DNA from 4 places in the Sphingobacterium sp. 40-24 genome. Region 2 is predicted to be linked to each of the others. Evidence: riboswitches for the same ligand, from Rfam matches in the RefSeq annotation. Region 2 holds a riboswitch; each other region holds the start of a gene.

Region 1 (5,812 bases), on a different contig from region 2:
TGACTAGCAGAAATAGACAGGTAGTGCGATTCACTCGGTAGACAACCAAATAATATCGGTAAACCCTATCCTTCGCTGATCGCTTTTACAGCGGATAGGATCATGCGAGCTAATTTTGAATCTTCTGAAACATATCGTAGGAAAATGACATCGAATCAAAATAAAAATTCAAAAAACAAATAAAATTCAAAACAAATAAATTGTATACAAAAAATATTAAGCATAATATTTGTATTTTTGCATCGAAAATTAGTAAACTGATTCATGAGCACTGTATCATTGAAGAAAAGACTCTACCGTATTTATATCCTTATGCTACGATTTATGCATGGCGAGCATGCTGGAGACGCATTACGTAATGTTGCCATCAGTATTTTGCCAAGTTTGGCGATCTATTTATTGGGAGCGCAAGCGAGCACGGCTATCGGAATCGGTGTCGGATCGTTGTTAACAACACTCACCGATCCTCCTGGCAACAGAAAAGATAAACTTTCTTCAGCTCTGATATGTATTCCCACCTTCTTTGTTGCATCATTGTTTACAGCTATTGTATTTCCCTATCATTGGCCCTTGGTTATCGTGCTAGCGGCAGCCGGTTTTATATGCACCTTATACGGCATTTTTGGAGCCCGCTATGCTGCAATTGGAAACATGACATTGATTCTCATGAGTTTTGTGATCGGAATGGCCCCACAACACCCATTTGCGGTTGGCTTACAGATTACAACAGGTTCCATAATATATTACTTTTTTAGCCTTTTACAAGCCTATATACAACCTTATCGCTCTTTAAAACATGCCATGGCTAACGGCTTTCATGGATTGTCCCAATTTCTATTGATACGATCACAGTCTTACGATCCCGATATTCCTTTGAATATTACGTACAGTCGCGTAGGAAAAATTCATGGCCAGATCAGCGAACAGCAGGAACAAATCAGGTCTCTTCTGTTTCGAGAAAAAAAAATCATAAGCCAACAGTGGCATAAAAGCAATTATTGGCTCAGTCAGGTTTATGGATTAATTGACCTCCATGAGTTAATTATTGCGCTTGATCATGACTACGATGCAATTCGCAAAAATCTTGCAGACACGGGCAGCCTTCCCATAATTCGTCACACAATCAAATTATTAGCGTTAGAAATCGATAGCTTTTCACAACCCAACAAGAGGTTCCGGTATGCACATCAATTATACCATAATAACTTTAAAATTAATGCCCTCTTACGGGATTTAAAAGAAATTCAAGAACAACAGGCCGATCCAGCAAAAGGTATATTATGTTCGATCATAAGCAACATCGAAGCAATTATTGATGTACTCAACAGAATCCAGGTCGCTTTTTATCAAAATCAGGAAATTCAGGATAAGATTGACACCAGCGAGTACCAACAATTTATCAGTCGACCATTACGTAATCTCGCTGATCTAAAAAGTAAACTCCATCTGAATAATCCGCTTTTTCGATTTGCGGTTCGGATGGCTCTTCTTTTTGGAACAGGTGCATTGATCGGTATTTTATTTTTGGATTTTAAATATACCTATTGGATCTTACTGACGATCGCTATTGTTGCCAGGCCAGCATTTTCAATGACAAAAACCCGTAATATAGAACGTATTGTCGGTACATTCTCGGGTATTATAGTTGGTGTGTTCTGCTTAATTTCTATTCATTTTCTTCCAGCACTCCTAACCATAGCTGCATTGGGTCTTTTTGGATTCTTTTTGTTCAACCGATCTAACTATATGGTCAGTGTCATCTTCATTACCTTGGGAATTGTGATTGCACTCAATCTGTTCGAAGGCAACATCAATCTCATTTTAGGCAGCCGAATACTTTTCACACTGATTGGAGCATTCTTGGCTATAGCGGGTTATTTCTTGATACCTGTACGCCAGAGCACAGGCATGGTTCAGCTGGCAAAAGAGGTATCCCTTTACAACGCGCATTATTTCCAGATCATCAATAACCGTCTGTCGGACGAAAGACAAAGTTCGTTTGATATACGACTGGCTCGTAAAAAGGCGCAGACCGCCATGGCCCTGTTTTCAGACGCCATTAATCAAATGAAAAAAGAACCCGAGCACAAATGGATGGATTGGTCACATATTCACCATTTTCAGGCACTCGCATATCAGGTCAATTCCCATTTGGTGGGCCTCTCGCTATCGTTAAACAAAAAGACGAATCGCCACCTCGCCTATGATATCCATAGTAGAATCGATGCGCTTAAACCTCTCCTAACAGATTTAAATCAAACTGCAGAACGGATCAATTTAAAGAAATCATAATACCCGATTGACAGTTACTTTTGCGGTTTCATCGGAAGATATGCGATGCCAATCGGCATGTTATTCAAAATTCCTTTAACTAAAAAATACCATTTCTTTTGCTTTAATAAAAAAAGAGTTTATATTTGTGTCGTCTTCGAAAGAAGATTTCTAATCAACACCTCCCTTCATCAGTAGGTCTTGATTTATAAAGAAGTGGCGAGAGACTGGCTCAATGACCCACTGGCAACCTTCAATTTGTTTGAAAAGGTGCCAATTCCTGTCCAAAACAATATCGTTTTGGAGCATATAAATGACATAAGACAATGATTATTAAATTACTGAAGTCCATTAAAAATTCAGGTTCAACACAAGTGAACCGCACGATAAGCGAAAGTGTAACCCATCGTACAATTGTATCGATGCGAATGCGAATGCGTATGCATATGCACTTCCATGCTTGTTAAAAATCATTTCCGTTTTCTTGGATAAAGATTTAACAGCCCCTTCAAGGAGGTGTGTATGCTTCTCTTTTTACTTTGCAATTTCTTTTTGAACCCTTAAAATCTGATATATTATGTCTTCAAACAAAAATTTAAAATTCGAAACTCTTCAGGTTCACGCTGGCCAAGTCGCTGACCCTACTACGGGATCTAGAGCAGTTCCTATATATCAAACAACATCTTTTGTATTTGAAAATGCCGAACACGGCGCAAACTTATTTGCATTAAAGCAGTTCGGTAATATTTATACACGGATTATGAACCCTACTACGGATGTTTTCGAACAACGTATTGCGGCACTGGAAGGTGGAGTTGCAGCTGTTGCTGTTGCATCCGGCCAGGCGGCACAGTTTATAGCTTTAAATAATATTTTGGAAAGTGGTGACAATTTTGTTGCGGGATCCAACTTATACGGCGGTACATTCAACCAGTTTAAAGTTTCTTTTAAGCGCCTAGGCATCGAAGCTCGTTTTGCAACAGATGCCGAAGCCGATAAAATTGAAGCGCTCATTGATGATAAAACAAAAGCAATCTATGTTGAAACAATCGGAAACCCAAGTTTCAATATTCCCGACTTTGAAAAAATTGCTGCTGTAGCAAAAAAATATGAATTACCATTAATCGTTGACAATACTTTTGGAGCCGGAGGTTATTTATTTAAACCTCTGGAGTATGGTGCAAATGTGGTTGTTGAATCGGCAACTAAATGGATCGGTGGACATGGCACAAGCATTGGCGGTGTCATCGTCGACGGCGGAAACTACAATTGGGGCAATGGAAAATACCCGCAATTTTCCGAACCATCTGAAGGCTATCATGGTTTAGTGTTTTCCGAAGTTTTCGGTGAAAGCGGACCATTCGGAAATATTCAATTTGCCATTCGGGCGCGTGTGGAAGGGCTCCGGGATTTCGGACCAGCACTCTCCCCTTTCAATTCATTTTTATTATTACAAGGACTTGAAACCTTGTCTTTGCGGGTGCAACGCCATGTAGACAACACTTTAGAGGTCGCAAAATGGCTTGAGGCGCATCCACAGGTAGAAAAAGTAAACTATCCGGGATTAAAAAGCTCTCCGAGCTTCGCTAACGCACAAAAATACCTTAAAAATGGCTATGGCGCGGTACTTTCTTTCCAGCTTAAAGGTGACGCAGCGCAAAAGGCCAATAGCTTTATCGACAGCTTAGAATTGATCAGTCATTTGGCCAATGTTGGTGATACGAAGTCATTGATTATTCATCCAGCAGCTACAACCCATCAACAATTGAGTGATGAAGATCAAGCCAATGCCGGAGTCTTCAAAGGCTTATTACGTCTTTCTGTAGGAATAGAGCATATTGATGATATCAAAGCTGATTTACAACAAGCTTTTGATAAAATTAAATAATCAGATTTTTTCGGCTTAAAACTTAAACGTAAAATGAGTAAGCATATATATCTGCACCCGGAGCCTTTTGTATTTGAAAATGGAAGAGAGCTTACTGATTTACAAATCAGTTATGAAACATTTGGCAAACCCAACGCAGATCGCAGCAATGTGATCTGGGTTTGCCATGCATTAACGGCCAATGCAGATGTGCTGGATTGGTGGTCCGGTCTTTTTGGAACAGGTGAGTTGTTTGATGCAAACGATTATTATATTATTTGTGCCAATGTCATAGGATCAGCATATAATAGCAGTAATCCGCTATCTGTAAACCCAGCAACCGGACAACCCTATTACCTATCTTTCCCCGAATTCACAGTGAGGGATTTGGTTCACGCACATCAAGTCCTTGCGGACCACCTGGAAATCAAACAAATAGAGATCCTTATCGGGGGGTCATTAGGCGGTCAACAAGCATTGGAATGGGCCGTATCGCACAGTATAGCCATCAACCATCTCATCGTGGTTGGAACAAATGCCGTCCACTCACCATGGGGTATTGCATTCAATGAAAGTCAACGTCTGGCCATTACAACTGATCGAACCTTTTACGCCAATCACCCTGATGGTGGAGCTAAAGGATTGAAAGTTGCACGCGCTATGGCACTGTTGTCTTACCGCAACTATACAACGTATGCCAACACGCAAAAGGAAGATGATAACGAAAAACTCGATCATTATAAAGCATCCTCCTATCAGAACTATCAAGGTGAAAAATTGGTGAAACGCTATAATGCGTACAGCTATTACTTCCTGACCAAAGCAATGGACAGCCACAATTTAGGTCGGGGAAGACGATCTATTGAATCTGCTTTGGCGAGCATTGATTGTCCAACTTTAGTCCTGAGCGTTAATACAGATTTGTTGTTTCCGCCACAAGAGCAACAATTCATCGCGCAACATGTTCCCAATGCCCATTATCAAGAGATTGAATCGACCTATGGCCACGATGGCTTTTTGATCGAAACAAAAAAACTCACAAAAATCATTAGCAGCTTTCTGCGGGAACAAAAAGAATACATAAACGAATTAGTATAAGAGAGTAAATAATATATAAGAGAATTTAAGAAGAGATATGAGTAATAAATTAACAATAGGGATGTTTGGGTTTGGTGTCGTAGGCCAAGGTCTTTACGATATCATCAAAACCAAAGATCTTAATCTGGAGATCAAGAAATTTGTCATTAAAAACGGAGATAAAAAACGCTCGCTACCAGCAGATTTATTTTCTACCGATGCCGAAACAATTTTAGGTGACCCAGAAATTAATACTGTTGTCGAACTAATCGATGATGCCGAAGCAGCATACCAACTAACTGTTCGTGCTTTGAAATCGGGGAAAAATGTGGTATCTGCCAATAAAAAAATGATTGCCAGCCATTTGGAAGAGCTGGTTGATATCCAACATGAATACGGGACCAGTTTATTATATGAAGGTGCCGTTTGCGGAAGTATTCCCATTATACGGAATTTAGAAGAATACTATGACAATGAATTACTGCATTCTGTCAGCGGTATTTTTAATGGATCTTCCAACTACATTTTATCTAAAGTTTTCAACGAAAATCAGCAATATACAGATGCTTTAAAGAAAGCACAAGAACTTGGTTTTGC
Region 2 (5,812 bases):
TGGTTTAGTTTGCAGAACTGAGCTTGGCTTTTCTTATTGCGATATAATTAAAAATAGTAAACGTTAGAATCAATATGTAATAGCATACTGGTATGAGTAAAAAATAGGCGCTATTAAAGATATTGGTTAAAAAAGACGGTAGTGCAATTTTAAAAAAATCTGCAATAATGATATAGACTATGAAACTTCCGAGAAAAAATAGTCCAACAGCGTGTATTATAATTATTTTTTTTAGGTGCTTACTGTATAAGGCGTCTTTGTTTTGTTTCGTATAACCCATAATTGCTGGGACCAATAGCCCTAATAATGGATTGACCAAAAAGGTGAGCGATGCTAAATATAGCGCTTTAATACTTCCTGTTTGATTGTTGTCGATACTGATTTGATTTACATTTGGCATAATGAGTTGTTCTAATGGTATTTCCAAAATTTGACTGATCTGTTTGAGACTAAATCCACTGATTTCTTCCGTGCCTTTTTCTATGCGTTGCACTGTTCTTAGCGATACCCCCGCTTGATCGGCGAGTTCCTGCTGCGTTAGTCCCTTACGTTTTCTTGCTAGTTTGATTAATTGATTAGCTGATTGACTTTCCATAGTTCAAAGATGGGGAAATAGTCGTTGAATTTTAGTGAAATTGATGCGACAATAATATGCCAATATCGTGCTGAACAATATAACAGATTAATAATCAAAAGTTTTTGGAATTTGGTAAATATTTTGAATCTTTGCAATTCAATAGAGTAATTAATAAAAACGGAAGAATATGTTTGCAATATTAGAAAATCCCGCTTCGTCCACAGAGAAGATTCTCGGGAATATTCTTCGGAATACGGCCCTTTCCTAATCTTCTTCTTAATACGTTAAGTAACCTAGGTTGATATTGGCTAAAACGTGGCGCTCGAAATGGTAGTCCACTTTTCCAATATGCTTAGCTTATTCAGGAGTTTTAAAAATCCAGTTACTTTCAAAGTTATCGTGAAAGCTGGATATGAATGTTATGTTTTAGAAAATTTTATGAATTCAGTAAATAAATATGTCCTTCAGGCGCTGGATAACTATCCGATGTATTTGGAGGAGACCATGGAATCCTTATCCTATGCGCTATCCTATGATGAGTCCAATACAATGGCGCTGTGTTTGATGGGAAGAGTTCATGCCGAACAGCTATTGGACTATGAGCAGGCAAAAAGGTATTTCCAGGAAGCTTTGGTGCATAATGTGCAGGCACTGGAAGTATATCCTTATTTCATTCAGACATTGATTGATATGGGGGAGTATGAAGCTGCAAAAAAGACGATCAAATTTGCTTTGACACTTCCGGCCATGCCCTTGACAGGAATCTGGATCAAGAAAGCACTGCTATTTGAAAAAATGAGAAAATACAAAAAGGCATTGAAGGCGTTAAAAAAGGCTAAACTTGAAAATGTTGACCTCGATTTTTCGTCAAACCTGAAGGCGATTGAAGATCGGATTAAAGGAAAACAGGAAATTAAGAACGGGAACGAAAAGGAAAACAAGAAAGAACGGAAGAACAGCCGAAAATAATCTCACCTTATTCGTATAACAGTTTTTATTTTGAACGAAGTCCAATAAAGAAGCCCTAGCTGAAATTTCAGCTAGGGCTTTATCAATATAGTTTAAGAATTATTCTGCTCTTAAGATTTTCGCAGCCTCAACCATAGACTCTAAAGCCGCTTTGGTTTCTGGCCAAGCACGAGTTTTCAAACCACAGTCAGGATTAACCCAAAGTTGTTCTGCTGGAACTACTGCTTTTGCTTTGCGCAATAGATCTACCATCTCATCTTTGCTTGGAACACGTGGTGAGTGAATGTCATAAACACCTGGACCAATATCATTTGGATATTTGAAATCACCGGCGAAAGCATTCAATAATTTCATTTGAGAACGTGAAGTCTCAATCGTGATAACGTCGGCATCCATTGCAGCGATATCTTCGATCACATTATTGAACTCAGAATAACACATGTGTGTGTGAATCTGTGTATCGTCTTCAACATTTGATGAAGAGACACGGAAAGCACGTACTGCCCAGTTCAAGTAATCTTTTTGATCAGCTTTACGTAACGGTAATCCTTCACGGATAGCTGGTTCATCGATTTGTATGATTTTGATACCTGCTTTTTCCAAGGCTTGTACTTCATCCAAGATCGCCAATGCAATTTGGTAAGTCGTTGTTGAGCGCGGTTGATCGTTACGTACGAAAGACCATTGTAAGATTGTTACAGGACCAGTCAACATACCTTTAACCGGACGATTTGTCAATGATTGTGCATATGAAGACCAACGGACAGTCATATCTTCAGGACGGTATACGTCACCATAGATAATCGGAGGTTTTACACAACGTGAACCGTAAGATTGTACCCAACCATTTTGTGTGAAAGCGTAACCAGCCAATTGTTCACCGAAGTATTCAACCATGTCATTACGTTCGAATTCGCCGTGTACTAATACGTCGATATCCAATTGCTCTTGAAGACGGATGGTGTTTTCTGTTTCTTCTGCGATTGCTTTATCGTATTCTGCCTGCGTAATAGCACCCTTTTTCAGATCTGCTCTCCATTTACGAACATCTTTCGTTTGTGGGAATGAACCGATAGTTGTGGTCGGGAACGCCGGTAAGTTGAATTTCGCTTGTTGCGCTGCTTTACGGTCTGCAAATGCTGAAGTGCGTTTTGCATCGTCATCAGTAATATTGCTTGTACGTGTTTTAACCTCTGGTTTGTGGATCAATGGAGAGGTACGACGGCTTTCAGCAGCCGCTTTGTTCGCTTCGAAGCGTTTTGCTGTTTCAGCATCAACTTCTCCCTCCGCTAGTACGGCTAAGTCTTTTACTTCAGCTAATTTTTGTTTAGCAAATGCTAACCAGTTTTTTACTTCAGCTGGTAGCGATTGTTCATTGTGTTCATTGTCTAAGTCAAAAGGAACGTGCAACAAAGATGAAGAAGGAGCTACCCATACACGGTCTTTTCCTAATGCATCAACAGCCTGTTTGATTTTAACCAATGATTTTTCGTAATCATTTTTCCAGATGTTACGGCCTTCAACAATACCTAAAGATAATGTTAATGAAGCAGGAACTTTAGCCAATACCGTATCCAATTGGTTTTCACCGCGTACCAGATCCAAATGTAAAGCATGGATAGGTAGGTTAACTGCGATATCTTCGTTGTCTTTTAAAGCTTCGAAGTAAGTCGTTGCGATTAATTTGATATTTTTTGCTGCTGCAGCTAATTTTTCGAAAGTAGGTTGATATAAAGCTTTTACTTTAGCATCTAAATCCAATGCTAAGAAAGGCTCGTCAATCTGAACATATTGTGCACCAGCATCAGCTAATTTAGCTAGTATTTGCTCATATACTGGAATAAGTTTATCCAATAAATCGATACGGTCGAAGCCAGCTTCTTTTTCTTTACCGATCAAAAGGTATGTAATAGGACCTAATAGAACTGGTTTAGTATCGATGCCCAATGCTTTTGCTTCGTTGTATTCATTTAAGAATTTTTCGGAAGTCAATTTGAATTCTTGATCTTTTGTGAATTCTGGTACCATGTAGTGGTAGTTCGTATCCAACCACTTGGTCATTTCCATTGCAGTCACGTCGATTCCTTCTTGTTGGAAACCGCGCGCCATGGCAAAATATAGATCTAAACTGTAATTGTTGTCTACTTTATTCAATAAAGAATGGTAGCGAGCAGGAATTGCACCAACAGTGAGGGTTAAATCCAATACTTGATCGTAAAAAGAGAAATCATTGGAAGGGATCAAATCTATTCCAGCATCTTTTTGTGTTTTCCAATTGCCTTCACGAATTTTTTTTGCTGTGTCCAATAATTCCTCAACAGAAGATTTTTTAGCCCAATAGGCCTCATTGGCTTTTTTCAATTCGCGGAACGCGCCCACACGAGGGTAACCTAAATTGTTAGTCAATAACATAATGAATGTTTTTAATATTTCTTTTTCAACTATATTTCTTGCTAGAGAGAGAAGGACACACTAGAATTTGGTGACTTCGGCTTATCATTCCCATATCAAGTAGGGTAGAATTTAGCACCTTGTCAAGGGACAGGTTGCTAAGGCTTCATCGGGTCTATTCCCTCTGCCTTTCTCTATAAGCGACGCTAAGTTAGAACATTTCTTTTTGAAATGCAAATTTTTTATAAAAGTGCGTCAATTTTTTATATTCTACTAAGGATGAAATTGTTTTGTTCTTTTATTTTCATCCACGAATTCGAGTAAGTCACGCTTGAATACGTGTGTAGCATAAAAAGGGGAATGACTATATTTTTCATTCCCCTTTTTTTAGCTGACCAAAAGTTTGTAACCTTTTCCGTGCACATTGACAATTTCAACTTTGCTATCTTCTTTTAGATATTTACGAAGTTTACTGAGAAATACATCCATACTTCTACCCGTAAAATAGTTATCATCATGCCATATTTTTAACAACGCTTCTTCCCGGGTCAGCACATCATTTTTCTTTAAGCAAAGCAAGCGGAGTAGTTCAGCTTCTTTCGTGGAGAGTTTTTGCATCTGTCCTTTGTAAGAAATCTGCTGACTTGTATAATCAAAGAAATAATCGCCAATTTCAAATTTATCCGCAACCACTTCTTCTTCTTTGTCTCGAACACTGCGTTTCAGCAAAGCATTGATGCGGAGCAATAATTCTTCCACTCGAAAAGGCTTGGTGATATAATCATCTCCTCCTAGCTCAAAGGCTTCGGTCTTATCTTCCATCATCCCCTTTGCTGTGGCAAAGATAATAGGAACAGTATTGTTTGTTTTTCTGATTTCACGTCCAACTGTAAATCCGTCCTTTTTTGGCATCATGACATCAAAAATACAAAGGTCGTAGTTATTTTTTTTGAATTGAGAAATCGCTTCATCTCCATCCGTGCATAATGTGACGTCAAATTTTCCCTTTAATTCGAGATAGTCTTTTAAAAGATCCCCCAAATTAGGATCATCTTCTGCTAATAATATCTTTTGCATAATGAATATATTAATTTTCACCAATGTCCCTTGATGCTGATAAATCAGCCTTCCTCAACCTTTGAAATTTTTTAAAGAGGAAATATACAAAAAAGGAACGTTTTATTTTTTAATAGGCAAAATTACTTCAAAGGTCGTGCCTTTATCTTTTTCACTTTTAACTGTAATTTTTCCGTTCAGCCTTCTCAGAATGTCCTGTACATAACTTAAGCCAAGGCCAAATCCTTTGACATTATGAACATTCCCAGTTGGAATACGGTAAAACTGGTCGAAAATCTTTTGCAGGTGATCCCGGCTCATCCCAATACCATTGTCGGCTATGGTGACAACAATGGTGTCGCCAACATTTTTTGAATTGATGTTGACATGTAAATCTCCTTTGCTGTACTTGATGGCATTATCCAAAAGATTGTAAAATACATTGGAAAAATGTAACTCATCACCAACGACAACATCCTTGGTCGCTGCAAGATCTATACTGAATTTCCCGCCAATATTTTGCATCCGTAGCTGCATACTGTCCGTTACTGCCGAAACAAGATCATTGATGCATACTTCTACCTGGTCGAGTTTTAGCGTTTCTTTTTCTAGTCTTGCCAAATCGAGCACACGTTCAATATGATTTCCGAGTCTAACATTTTCGTCGTAGATGATATTAGCCAATTTCTGAACGCGCTTGTGGTCGGCATTGATGTCTGGATCTTTAAGTGACTCACTGGCAATCATAATTGTTGCAACAGGTGTTTTAAACTCATGCGTCATGTTGTTGATGAAATCCGTCTTCATTTCCGAAACTTT
Region 3 (5,812 bases), on a different contig from region 2:
ATTCCGGTACCAAATCCCATTCCCAATGAGTTCACAAATACGAGATCCACTTTAGCCGCTAGACCGACTAACCATTGAATAATTCCCCACAAAACGGCCCCCAAGATCAGCACTCCGACGAGGAAAGCTTTTATTGTCCCTTTCGCATTAACCTGTCGCGCTCTTCGGAAATAAACAACCATCGCGATAGCCGGGATTGCTAAAAGATTTAATAGATGCACTCCGATCGAAAGCCCCATAACAAAAGCAATAAAAACCAGCCAACGATCGCTACCGTCTTCATCTGCACGGACTTCCCACTTTAAAATTGCCCAAAATACAACTGCTGTACATAAGGAAGACATTGCATAAACTTCAGATTCTACTGCCGAATACCAAAATGAATCGCTGAAACTAAATGCCATTGCACCGACAACTCCTGCGCCGAAGATCTGCAGGTAGGTTGACAAAGAAGCTTGTTTGTCTTTGTTGAGTAGCTTTTTAGCAATGGCGGTTATTGTCCAAAATAAAAAGGTAACAGTAATTCCACTGCAAACTGCAGAACCTATATTCATCCAATAGGCGATCTGCCCCTTATTCCCTAAAGCGAGATTAGAAAATATATTCTGAATAAGAAGAAACAATGGTGCTCCCGGTTGATGTGCCACCTCCAATTTATAGGCACAGGCTATAAATTCACCGCAATCCCACCAGCTTACCGTCTTTTCAACTGTAGCGATATATACACAGGTGGCAATTAGTCCGCAAGCAAAACCGAGTAGAGAATTTAATCTATTGTACGTCATAAGGTCAATTGGTCTATTGTTAAAATCCTTTTTAGCACTTTAAGTTAAAAAGTTATCCTGACTCCGACACACGAATTAACACTATTTAACACCAGTACCTGACTGTAAACAGGCTATTCAACACTGAATATAGAGATCGACCTAAACCACGCTGCCGAGACTTTCAACCTATTTCAGGCTTTCACAATGAATTATCATAAAAAAGGGAGCTTATCTGCTCCCTTTTTTATCATTTTATGAGTTAGGCTAGTTTTTCAACAATCTTCTTTGTTGGACCAGGATTACTCATCGTATAAAAATGTAATACCGGAGCGCCAAATTTAATCAGCTCCTGACACTGTTGTACCAACCACTCTTCACCTACCTGTCTGACGTCGGCATTCGTTTTACATGCCGCGACAGCGTCACTCAGTTCCTCTGGAATATCTAAATGAAAAATTCTTGGCAAGGTCACCAATTGCTTTTTTGTTGTCAGTGGTTTTAATCCCGGAATAATGGGCACATGGATTCCATTGTCCCTACATTTTGTTACAAATTCCTTGTATTTTTCAACATTAAAGAACATCTGAGTCACAATAAACTCTGCTCCCATATCGACTTTTTGTTTCAGATATTTAAAGTCAGTATTGAAATTTGGAGATTCAAAATGCTTTTCGGGATACCCGGCTACTCCGATGCAAAAATCAGTCTTTTCCGACGTGATAATGTCTTCATGCAGATACTTTCCTTTATTCATATCGGTTACCTGTTCCAATAGGTCTGTTGCAAAAGCATGTCCACCATCGGTTGGTATAAAATCGGCATCGCCCTTACGTGCATCACCCCGCAACACCAAAACGTTATCTATCCCCAGGAAGTTCAAATCGATCAATGCATTTTCAGTTTCCTCTTTTGTAAAACCCCCACATATCAAATGTGGCACCGCATCCACTTTATATTTATTCATGATGGCCGCACATATCGCCACTGTCCCAGGACGTTTACGATAGGAAACACGTTCCAGTAATCCACTCGCATGCTCTTTATAGATATAATCTTCCCGATGGTAGGTGACGTCGATAAAAGGAGGTTTAAACTCCATCAGTTCATCCATGGTTTTAAAAATACTTTGGATGCCCTGCCCTTTCGCCGGTGGCAATAGCTCAAAAGAAAACAATGTTTTTCCTTTGGCATTCTGGATATGATCGATAATCTTCATTAAAAAACTGTTTTTAGTTTGGTTGGCTTACATCGAAACGCACACGTCGAGGAATCGTTTATCTACATGTAACTTATCTTTCCCACATGGAGTAGGGTAGAATTTAGCACCTTGAACAATACAGGTTGCTAAGGCTTCAACGGGTCTAGTCCCTCGGCCTTTCTCTATAAGCGTTGCTAATATCGTTTTAAAAAATCAAAAGACAAAAATTATTTTTCGAAAAGGCAAAAATAGCAGCAAAAAGACTTCAATAAACGATGTTTCAACGTCACTTTAGCTTTGTATCCATGCAACGACAGGATTCTTCACCATACCAATAGTTAAAGACCTAGAAAAACCAGTAGAATTAACGATCGAGGATCATAGACAGCGAAGAGATTGACTATGCCACAAGAACATTGGCTAAAGATTAGCTGCCAAAGAATTTCGTAAATTTTTGAGATAAAATGTGACCAATAAGAGTCCTTTAACATGGTACTCCTCTTTCGATCCATATTTAAATCCGTCAAATAAATAGTGATAGGCGACTAATGCCTCTTTTTCGTTGTAAAATAATTCCTTCCAAGAATCAGGAACATCTGCCCATGCCTTGAGCACAATGCCATTCTCGGCATAAATAATTGGTGATTCGACACCATCCATTCGATAATCGTGATGGGTGCCAGAGCTTGATATGTGTTGGAAATAAGCGATAGAATAATCTACGAAATTCAAGGCCCTCGCTTTTATCTCCTTTTCACTTTCTGATTTTACCGGAGCATTTCGCCATAAATTCACTTGGCTATCAAATTTACTGGGCGTTTCCCGGATAAGGGTTTTATCTAACACAAAGTTGATATAAAGTCTTTCACTAGTGGGTATACGTGCTGAGCTAAACTGTGAAAAATCACCTCTCAGCTGAACAAAATCTTTTTTTATTTTAACAATATCCAAAGCGACACTACCTTTTTTCTCATCCGTCAATTCTAATCTATCACCGTCAAATTTGTACTTACCAAAGAGTAAGATATCATCAATCGCCATGACAAACTGGTCCTTATCATGAAGCGAAAGAAAGGATCGGTATAGAATAGGATCATTACCATAGGTATCTGCCTCCACATTTTGGGGAGATTCTCTTTTTAATTTATGATACTCATCATTTGGATAGCCCAATATCATTTGGTAGTTACCTTCAGGAAACTCCTTTTTCTTCCCAAAGAAAGTACACGAAGACAATGAGAGTGTGAATAACAGCAGTAATAACGGTTTCAAAATCAATTAATAATTATGGCCAATAGTAATATTAATATATAAGGACCAAGATAAGAAATTACTGCAATAGTAAGTATAGGATATTCAATTGAATAAGCTTGGGGATATGTCTATTCCTTATACAGATCGACCAATCCCTCAGGCAATTCAACTTCAATGATCTCCTCTTCGCCATCAATTCCTAAGATCAAATCGTCGGACAGCGGAAACATCAGTTCTTTGCCATCCATATCTACTGTGGCGACAAATTGTTGTGGGAATTCCTGAACATCTGTTATTTGCCCCAGTTCGCCATGGTTTTCATCGATCACTAAAAATCCGATTAAATCAGTATATCTAAAATCATCCGGGTCTCGCTCGGGCATTTTATCATTGGAAAGATATAGCTTTTTACGAACGAGTACCTGAGCCTTATCGATATGATCCACATCCTCAAATGTTACATAAGCAGTGCTATTTTTTTGAAATTTAATGGCATCAACAAAATAAGGAACAAGCTTTTTGTCCACTTCTACAAAGACAACATCGATATCCAAACTCTCGTATTCTTCGAATTCAAAAAACAGTTGTACTTCTCCTTTAAGACCTCTTGTTTTACTGATGTAACCGATGTAAAAGCATTGATCAATAGTCATATTTTTCTTATTTGGCGATTAGCTGTGAGACATGATTTGGCAAACGATTAGCCTATTGGCTGTTTCAAAAAAAGCCGGCTCAAGATTGAGTCGGCTTTCTCGAATACTTTATGAAAGAATTAACCTTCAGTTTCTTCTGATGCAGGAGCTTCAGTCTCTTCAGCAGCAGTTTCTTCTGCTACAGGAGCATTTTTAGCAGCTACAGCAGCAGCTTTTTCTTCTTTTTTCTTAGCTTCAGCCACTAAAGCAGCTTTTTTAGCTTCAGCTTTAGTTTGTGCTAAACCATCTTTTTTACCAGAGATTCTAGCTTCTTGAGCGTCAGTCCAAGCTGTAAATTTAGCTTCAGCAGCAGCTTCATCAAAAGCACCTTTTTTCACACCACCTTGCAAGTGTTTTTTGTAAAGAACACCTTTGTAAGAAAGGATAGCGCGAGCAGTGTCAGTTGGTTGAGCACCTTTATTCATCCAATCCAAAGCTTTTTCAAAATCCAAAACGATAGTTGCTGGATTTGTGTTTGGGTTGTAAGAACCAATACGTTCGATGAATTTACCGTCACGTGGAGCGCGAGAATCCGCTACGACTACGTGGTAAAAAGGACGTCCTTTTTTACCGTGTCTTTGCAATCTGATTTTAGTTGCCATTTTTTAATTTTATTTTATGTATTCAACATATCCCCCGAGCTTCATACTAGAGGGGATGCAAAGATAGTTATTTTTTTTTAATCAGCGTTATAATTTAATAAAACTTCACTGAAAACGACAGGGTTAGCTTCTTTCAGTAACCACTTTCAGGTTAAACACGTCCTACGCACGTTAAGATTTTGCTCTTACCATACTGTAGGTGAAACAAGTCTTTCAAAAAATCAGTGTACAAAATAGCCCTTTTCTTCAAAACTTTCATGACTTCGCAGATACCAACAGCAATGATAGCAAACTGAAGGTTCTTTCTGGCCAATAAAATAAGACACTTTCAAAAAAAAGCTATTTTACCAAATGTAAAAGGATGAATTGTTTGCGTCCTATGTCTTCGAAATAGTCACTGACATTTTTGCCAATTCACTTTTTACTTTCTACCTTCATTCTATGAAATCTGTTGCGCCATTAAAAATACTCAAAGCTTCGGCCGGTTCAGGAAAAACCTTTAGCTTAACTTTACACTATCTCACACTCCTACTATCCAACGAGAATAGCTATAAGGAGATTTTGGCGGTCACATTTACCAATAAGGCAACCGCTGAGATGAAGGAACGTATCCTTTCGGTACTCCATGGCTTGGCAACAGGCGATCGTAGCCCTAAAATTGAAGATTTCAGAAAGCTTCTTCTCGAGCAACAGCCAGATTGGAACCCGCATCTAATACAAGAGAAAGCTTACCGTGTCTACCGTCGTATCCTACATGACTATAGTCATTTTACCATAAGTACAATTGATGGTTTTTCCCAAAAAGTCATTCGTGCATTTACTTATGAACTCAATCTTGATGCAGCTTATAAGATTGAAATGAATGTCAATAAAGTGAAAAATGACTTAACAGTCATGCTTAATCAATTGCTGGATGAACGCCCCGACTTACTTGACTGGATTATAGCGTATGCGGAAAAGAAAATAGCAAAAAATGAAAATTGGAACTACCGCCAACAATTAATGAGTTTGGCAAGCCTTATTTTCTCTGAAAACTTCCAGGAATTTGACGGCTATATCAACTCTGCTAATCCCAAGGAGGTTTTTAATCTCCTGAATCAGGAGGTTGAACAGAAGATAAACTCCTTTACCGAAGCGCTCTCCATGACGATTGAAGCGTTTAGTGAAACGTTCAAAAATTTTAACATCTCCGAAAATGACCTGAAAGGCAAATCGCGCAACAAAATAATCTCCGCTAGCAAAACCAACAAAAAAACGGAAAAACTGAGCGCTTCTGAAATCGCCAAAGTATTGGAAAAA
Region 4 (5,812 bases), on a different contig from region 2:
TCCCGGGATGCATCTGAAGTATGAGTGAATCTCCTTCGTTGGTCTGTTCATGTAGTTGGGGATTGACATTAATCGAAACTTTTTCTTCCTCACCTTCATAATTGAACGAAAACCATAGTTCGTATAGGTCACAGCAAGCAGGGCATTTCTGGATAACAATGGCGGGTATGCGTACAGCTTTTGCATTTGGGATATGCTGGCAATTAGCCATGATCAGCAGCATACGGATATACCAGGTACATGCAATGATCATGATGGGAAATTGGATCCCATAAAGTTTGAAAAGGTCTGTCTTTCTCCAGAAAAACAGATGTGCCATCGCGCAGATGATAAAGGCTGTCGGTATGCCCTTTTTTACAGCTGTCCAAAAGGGTTGTGAGCTGATCAGCAGCTGGTAGGGAAGGCGGTCAAATAGTGCTATGCTGCTGACCTGAATACAGACAAAAAAGATAACGAAAAGCTGCATGACGCGTTCTTGGCCACGCATTTCCAGAAATGGGATAAGAATGATCATTGCCCCGATGCTATAGACGCGCTCGCTATGTGTCCGGGCCCAGAAAATCCCATATAAGGTAATCAGTACAGCAATTGCAATAAATACATAATTGCGGCTAAATGGCAGTCTAAATTTCTTTATTGTCCTCATGATTTATGGTTTAATAATCAGTGAAGTTTTACGCTTTAAATTTACCCACTATAGCATGAAATTTCAGTGAATATCCCAACCATTTCAATAAAGGCCAATTTTTTACAATGAGTGCTGATTTCCTGACAGCGAAGGAGGATTTTCTATCAACAAAGAGTTAAATTTTCATCCGGAAGGGGAATTATTTGAGCCATAAAACGATACAAAGGCATTGATTTAAGTGAGTTGGACATTGTTTAATAAATAATTGGCTAAATTTATATAACAAAAATTTCTTCGACAGGGGAGTTTTTAAGGAAGTTCTCCAGTACTAGGAATTTATGTAATGCCGGATAAACTTAATAGGTGAAAGATAGATTGGAAGAAAGTATAAATCTGATAAGTATGTAAATTTTAATAGCGTTATTAAAATGTCGTTTGTACATGAAAAGTTTTAGCAAAAATAGATATCAGGATAATAGAACATTGACGGTGCAGTATCCCGATGGGATCTGGCAGTTGATTGCATCTTTCATTTTTGGAGGATTCTGTTGGTATCTGGGCTATCGGGGCGCCTTGGCGGAATGGCTTTTAGACTGGCCGGTCACCTATAGCTATCTATTTTTTGTATTGATGGTAGCGATTATTTTCTTTTATATAAGATTGGTTATCATTATATTGGACAAAAAGCAGAACTGGCTGGTTAACCCCGAAAAACGCGCCGGTATGCAATTATTTTTTTGCTGCATACTTCCGACACTTTTATTGTTCTGGATCATTGGCCCAGATCCACAGGCGAAGGATGAATGGCTGCTGTTTCCTTTAATGGTCATATTTAGCGGCATTTTGGTCCTGAATATGTCCTATACAGTTTATTTCTATGTCGCTGTTTACCACAGGCAAAAACTCATAATTTTTGAACAGAAAGAAACTATCCTCCAGCAAGAATTAAGAACGAGAGATCTCCAGGAGCAGATTGAGCTGCTTTCTCCGGGTATCGAAGAGCTGAAAGAGATCCTGGAAACAGCAGGGGAAGATAGAGATGTGGATTCCATGGATGAAATAGATTTAACCATGTGCAGATCCATGGATCTGGAACAGGAAGTATTCCTGCTCAATAATAAAATCTTGTCCCAAAAGATATCCTATAAGGATATCGGGATTTTTACTTATAAAAATGGTATAGTCAGCCTTTATTTAAGAACTGCGATGGACGAAAATCTGACTTGTGGTGAGCAGCGCAGCTTAAAGGAAGTTGTTAATATCACGAAGGGATTTGTACAGAAGATTGACCGGGATAAAGCCATACCCTTGGATATGATCCAAGCTTGCCAGCAACTGAAACGGGGCCGATTGCGTATCGTGCTCAAAATACCTTTTGAGGGACGGTACTATTTTGAGGTGTCCGACAAGATTGCAAAGCATATCAGGGAATGGGTCATGTTGCAGGTGCCAATAGAAAAAGAGCAATAAAATATATTAGGTAAACTTTAATAGATAGATTATGGAAAAAGTAAGGGACAATACCTGGAAATGCCGAGCTACTGGTAAAGTTGGATTTCCTTCTTTAATTGAGGCGCAATGGGCAATGCTTCACTTTAAGTTCAGATCCCGGATGAGAAACAAACTGGATGGTAAACGTATCAAACACAGGATGGGTAAAGACGCCTGCAAAAGGGCCTATTATTGTAAGTTCTGCAAAGGTTATCATATTACCACCTGGGAAAAAGGTCACTTTAATGATTATAAGGCCAAAGCCGAATCCTGGGAGATACCGAAAGTATTAGGAAATTGGAATTATTCGATAGAATAATCCCGTGGTCTATTTTCTATTCCAATTTTTTTCCTCTATAATATTCATTCCAGTTATCCTTCGCATAACCTTTACCCAGATATTTAAATGTGAAAGCAGTTGCATCCTTTATCTCTTGACCAAAATAATAGACTTTCCAGCTATCTTTACTGTATCCGTCACCGAGAAGAACAAAGCTTTGGGCGGATACATTTTTTATTTGATTGCCTCTATAATAAACATTCCAGCTGTCTTTGGCATATCCTTCATCCAGTATTTTAAAGCTGGGCGCAGAGACATCTTTAATCTTAACGCCACGATAATAGGCATTCCAACTATCTTTGGCATATCCCCAACCAAGTGATTGGAAAGAATGTGGCGATACATCTTTAATCTTAACGCCACGATAATAGGCATTCCAGTTGTCTATTGCATAAGCATTGCCGAGGTCTTTGAAAGATCGTGCATCGACACCTTCGACCATCTTATCCCTGTAGAAGATCCGGTTGCCTATGTTGACATAATCGTTTTCTCTGTCATGTCGAAACGTCGTCTGAGACGTAGATCTTTTATTGTGACGACCTTGTTGAGCAATACTTTTCCCCAATATACATAGCAATGCAAAGGAAATAACAAGCATATTTTTTAAGTGGATAAAGGCCATAATGTATCTGTTTTATAATATGATATTTATATTGAATCCCTCCTTTATGACCAAGATAATTCACCGAAGGTTTAATCATTTTATCATTTTATTTCTCGTTATCCTTATCCGTTTCAAATGCAACTATTTTGGAATCCAAATATTTTTTTGTATATTGCTGGTTATGAGTTTTAAAGAAAAATTAGAGAACTGGCGCACGTCAATCAATCGCGCCGGTAGTGGTGAGGAATTGTATATTTTGCTTTTGAACTATAAAAGGTTTATCAACAAAAATTGGGTGGACGATTTTGGCGATCCGGGCAACTGGAAATCGGAATTAAATCAGGTCATCAGCAAAGTAAGAAACAAGGTGGATGTAGCAGATATCAGAGCCTGCCAAGATTTATCGTCCTATCAGGACGATGCCCGGCAGACCGCACATTCACTCAATCATACGTTAAAATATCATCACTCATTGACAAAAGGGTAGGCTAGGCCTACCTTTTTTTGCCGATAACGATTACTGTAAAGGAATCAGGACATTCTGTTCCAAGCGTACAGGGACATGCTTCACCGAGGTAAAACCGTCTTCCTTGGAAATGATGTTGGAAAGATCCAGTCCTCTTTTGGAGAACGTACTGATCAAAGCTGTTCTAAAGGTTGCTTTGGCTGAACCCCAGCCTTGTCCTAAAATCGTGTCATTGTTGAGCTGGATCAGTTCATCTGTTGAGTAATAACTGAATTTTTCCAGTAAGTGTTGGTAAAGATTTGTTGTAGTAGCCATACAATTTAAAAATTTAAAGGATTAAACCATAAACTGTATCCAGATCTTGTTGGGAAAATAATCGTTCTGTGACGTTTATTTTGGTCGAAACCCGTATTAATTTACCACCGCGGTGCCTCCACTCGGTTGGTATTGCATCATGCAATTCTGAATACTCTACAAATATAGTAGATTATTTTTTATAATAAAAAATATTTTTGTTTTTAAGGGTAAATGAGCGCTAACAACAGGAATAGGGAGGTCAAAAGCGAGGCGCGTTGTTGGCTGTGATTTGGTTATGAAGCGGATAGCTGGGCGAAAAATTTATCATGTTACTGTAATCTCATCGAAAATACTTTTAAAAACAGAGATAAGACAATACTTTTGCGCCATGAATAGAATTGCGGAAATTAACGAATACATTGCTGCCGAACGCGAGGTATTATTGCAACACCCTTTGTATCGTAAGATCAAAACGATCAAGAATCTACGTTCTTTTACAGAAGGGCATGTGTACGCTGTATGGGATTTTATGTCTTTACTAAAAGCTTTACAGATTAAATTGACCTGTACGACTTTACCTTGGTTTGCGAGTGAGCATCCATCAACACGCTATCTAATCAACGAAATTGTATTGGCTGAGGAATCGGATGAATACATTGATGGCCGCCGTTTGAGCCACTTTGAGATGTATCTGGACGCCATGGATGCCATGGGTGCCGACCTTCATCTGGTCAACAAATTTATTGCTCAAGCCAAAAAATCGAACAACATATTCGATGTCATTGCAACGACCACATTGGACAAGCGGATCAAAGACTTTTTGAATTTTACATTCGAAGTGATTGCTGAGGGCGAGGTGCATAAAATTGCCGCAGCATTTACATTTGGACGCGAAGATCTTATCCCGGGAATGTTTACCTCTATTTTGGAAGAGATTAAAACAAACTTTCCTACAGCCAATCTGGATAGCTTTATTTATTATTTTCAACGCCATATTGATCTTGACGGCGACGAGCATGGACCGTTGGCGATGCAGATGATCACAGATCTTGCCAAGGACGATGAGGTTAAATGGACGGAAATGAAAGAGATCAGTAAAATTGCGCTACAAAAAAGAATCCAGCTGTGGAATGCAATAGAAGATTCCTTATATGGATAATCTATTATTATACCATCGAGAAAGGCCTTTCAAATCACGATTTGAAAGGCCTTTTTTATGTGCTGTAAAAAAGGATATTGTAAGGACTTATTGGCAGATATTGGTCTTTTTGTTTGAATTGATGAAAAAATGTCTTTTTTCCATAACATATTGGCGTTTGTGAAGAAATCCAAGTTCCAATAAGTGTCTAAGTTTGCAACGCAAAAAAATTACATAGCACACGTGAACTTTTTTCCTCCCTATTGGGCAAAAGGCATACTAACCATGGGATTGTTAGTATGCGCTATTTCGGACACCTTCGCCCTCGATTCTTTGCGCATGTCCCTGAAAGACATGATCGACAAAGCGCTACAGAACAGTAAATACATCGAGCAGTCTTATTTGCAGCTCAAAGAAACTGAGGTGGCAGTACAGCAGCAACGCATGGAGTTGCTGCCCAAGATTTCCGCCAGAGCTTCTGCTAGTTATGCAAGTAATATGCCTGTGTATGACCAGGGTCTTTTAAATAAACCTTCCCAGCATGATATCATTCATTACTTGTACGATAGCGGCCTGGATTTTTATCTGAACCTCTACAATGGGCATCGGGACCTAATGAAAATTGAGTCCAAAAAATTGGAAAATGAGCTGGCCAGAATCGATTGGAAGAATGCCGCAGCGCAGACGAAATTGGAGGTTTGCAATCTTTTTTTGGATTTGGAACTGTCGTATAGTAACCGATCTTTAATTGAGCAGGATATCGCTGATCAACGGGCACAGCTCAGGGAGATTGAGCATCTGTATAAGGCGGGTGTTGTATTGCACAGTGACGTCTTGCGTATTTCGTT

What was found. A riboswitch is a leader RNA that binds a small molecule or an ion and turns the genes downstream of it on or off. The one in region 2 is predicted to bind S-adenosylmethionine.
Region 1: it holds a riboswitch for S-adenosylmethionine, as region 2 does, so the genes downstream of both, BGP15_RS05855 (O-acetylhomoserine aminocarboxypropyltransferase/cysteine synthase family protein) here and metE (5-methyltetrahydropteroyltriglutamate--homocysteine S-methyltransferase) in region 2, are expected to answer to the same signal.
Region 3: it holds a riboswitch for S-adenosylmethionine, as region 2 does, so the genes downstream of both, BGP15_RS07615 (methylenetetrahydrofolate reductase) here and metE (5-methyltetrahydropteroyltriglutamate--homocysteine S-methyltransferase) in region 2, are expected to answer to the same signal.
Region 4: it holds a riboswitch for S-adenosylmethionine, as region 2 does, so the genes downstream of both, BGP15_RS14205 (5-oxoprolinase) here and metE (5-methyltetrahydropteroyltriglutamate--homocysteine S-methyltransferase) in region 2, are expected to answer to the same signal.

The regions. Positions count from the first base shown of each region.
Region 1 covers NZ_MKWH01000017.1:2,675-8,486, forward strand. The annotation lists gene BGP15_RS05850 (FUSC family protein) at 265-2,292, shown strand; SAM riboswitch class I at 2,475-2,587, shown strand; gene BGP15_RS05855 (O-acetylhomoserine aminocarboxypropyltransferase/cysteine synthase family protein) at 2,849-4,159, shown strand; gene BGP15_RS05860 (homoserine O-acetyltransferase family protein) at 4,193-5,236, shown strand; gene BGP15_RS05865 (homoserine dehydrogenase) at 5,274-5,812, shown strand, end outside.
Region 2 covers NZ_MKWH01000055.1:209,331-215,142, forward strand. The annotation lists gene BGP15_RS20220 (helix-turn-helix domain-containing protein) at 5-595, opposite strand; gene BGP15_RS20225 (hypothetical protein) at 1,016-1,546, shown strand; gene metE (5-methyltetrahydropteroyltriglutamate--homocysteine S-methyltransferase) at 1,646-3,958, opposite strand; SAM riboswitch class I at 4,037-4,140, opposite strand; gene BGP15_RS20235 (response regulator transcription factor) at 4,325-5,014, opposite strand; gene BGP15_RS20240 (sensor histidine kinase) at 5,117-5,812, opposite strand, start outside.
Region 3 covers NZ_MKWH01000021.1:175,755-181,566, forward strand. The annotation lists gene BGP15_RS07610 (glycosyltransferase family 117 protein) at 1-785, opposite strand, end outside; gene BGP15_RS07615 (methylenetetrahydrofolate reductase) at 1,027-1,983, opposite strand; SAM riboswitch class I at 2,054-2,156, opposite strand; gene BGP15_RS07620 (hypothetical protein) at 2,386-3,237, opposite strand; gene rimM (ribosome maturation factor RimM) at 3,348-3,872, opposite strand; gene BGP15_RS07630 (30S ribosomal protein S16) at 3,992-4,513, opposite strand; gene BGP15_RS07635 (UvrD-helicase domain-containing protein) at 4,955-5,812, shown strand, end outside.
Region 4 covers NZ_MKWH01000036.1:2,432-8,243, forward strand. The annotation lists gene BGP15_RS14180 (hypothetical protein) at 1-646, opposite strand, end outside; gene BGP15_RS14185 (hypothetical protein) at 1,070-2,098, shown strand; gene BGP15_RS14190 (hypothetical protein) at 2,130-2,438, shown strand; gene BGP15_RS14195 (DKNYY domain-containing protein) at 2,455-3,081, opposite strand; gene BGP15_RS14200 (hypothetical protein) at 3,245-3,550, shown strand; gene BGP15_RS14205 (5-oxoprolinase) at 3,581-3,844, opposite strand; SAM-I-IV-variant riboswitch at 3,911-4,004, opposite strand; gene BGP15_RS14210 (DUF3050 domain-containing protein) at 4,215-4,985, shown strand; gene BGP15_RS14215 (TolC family protein) at 5,250-5,812, shown strand, end outside.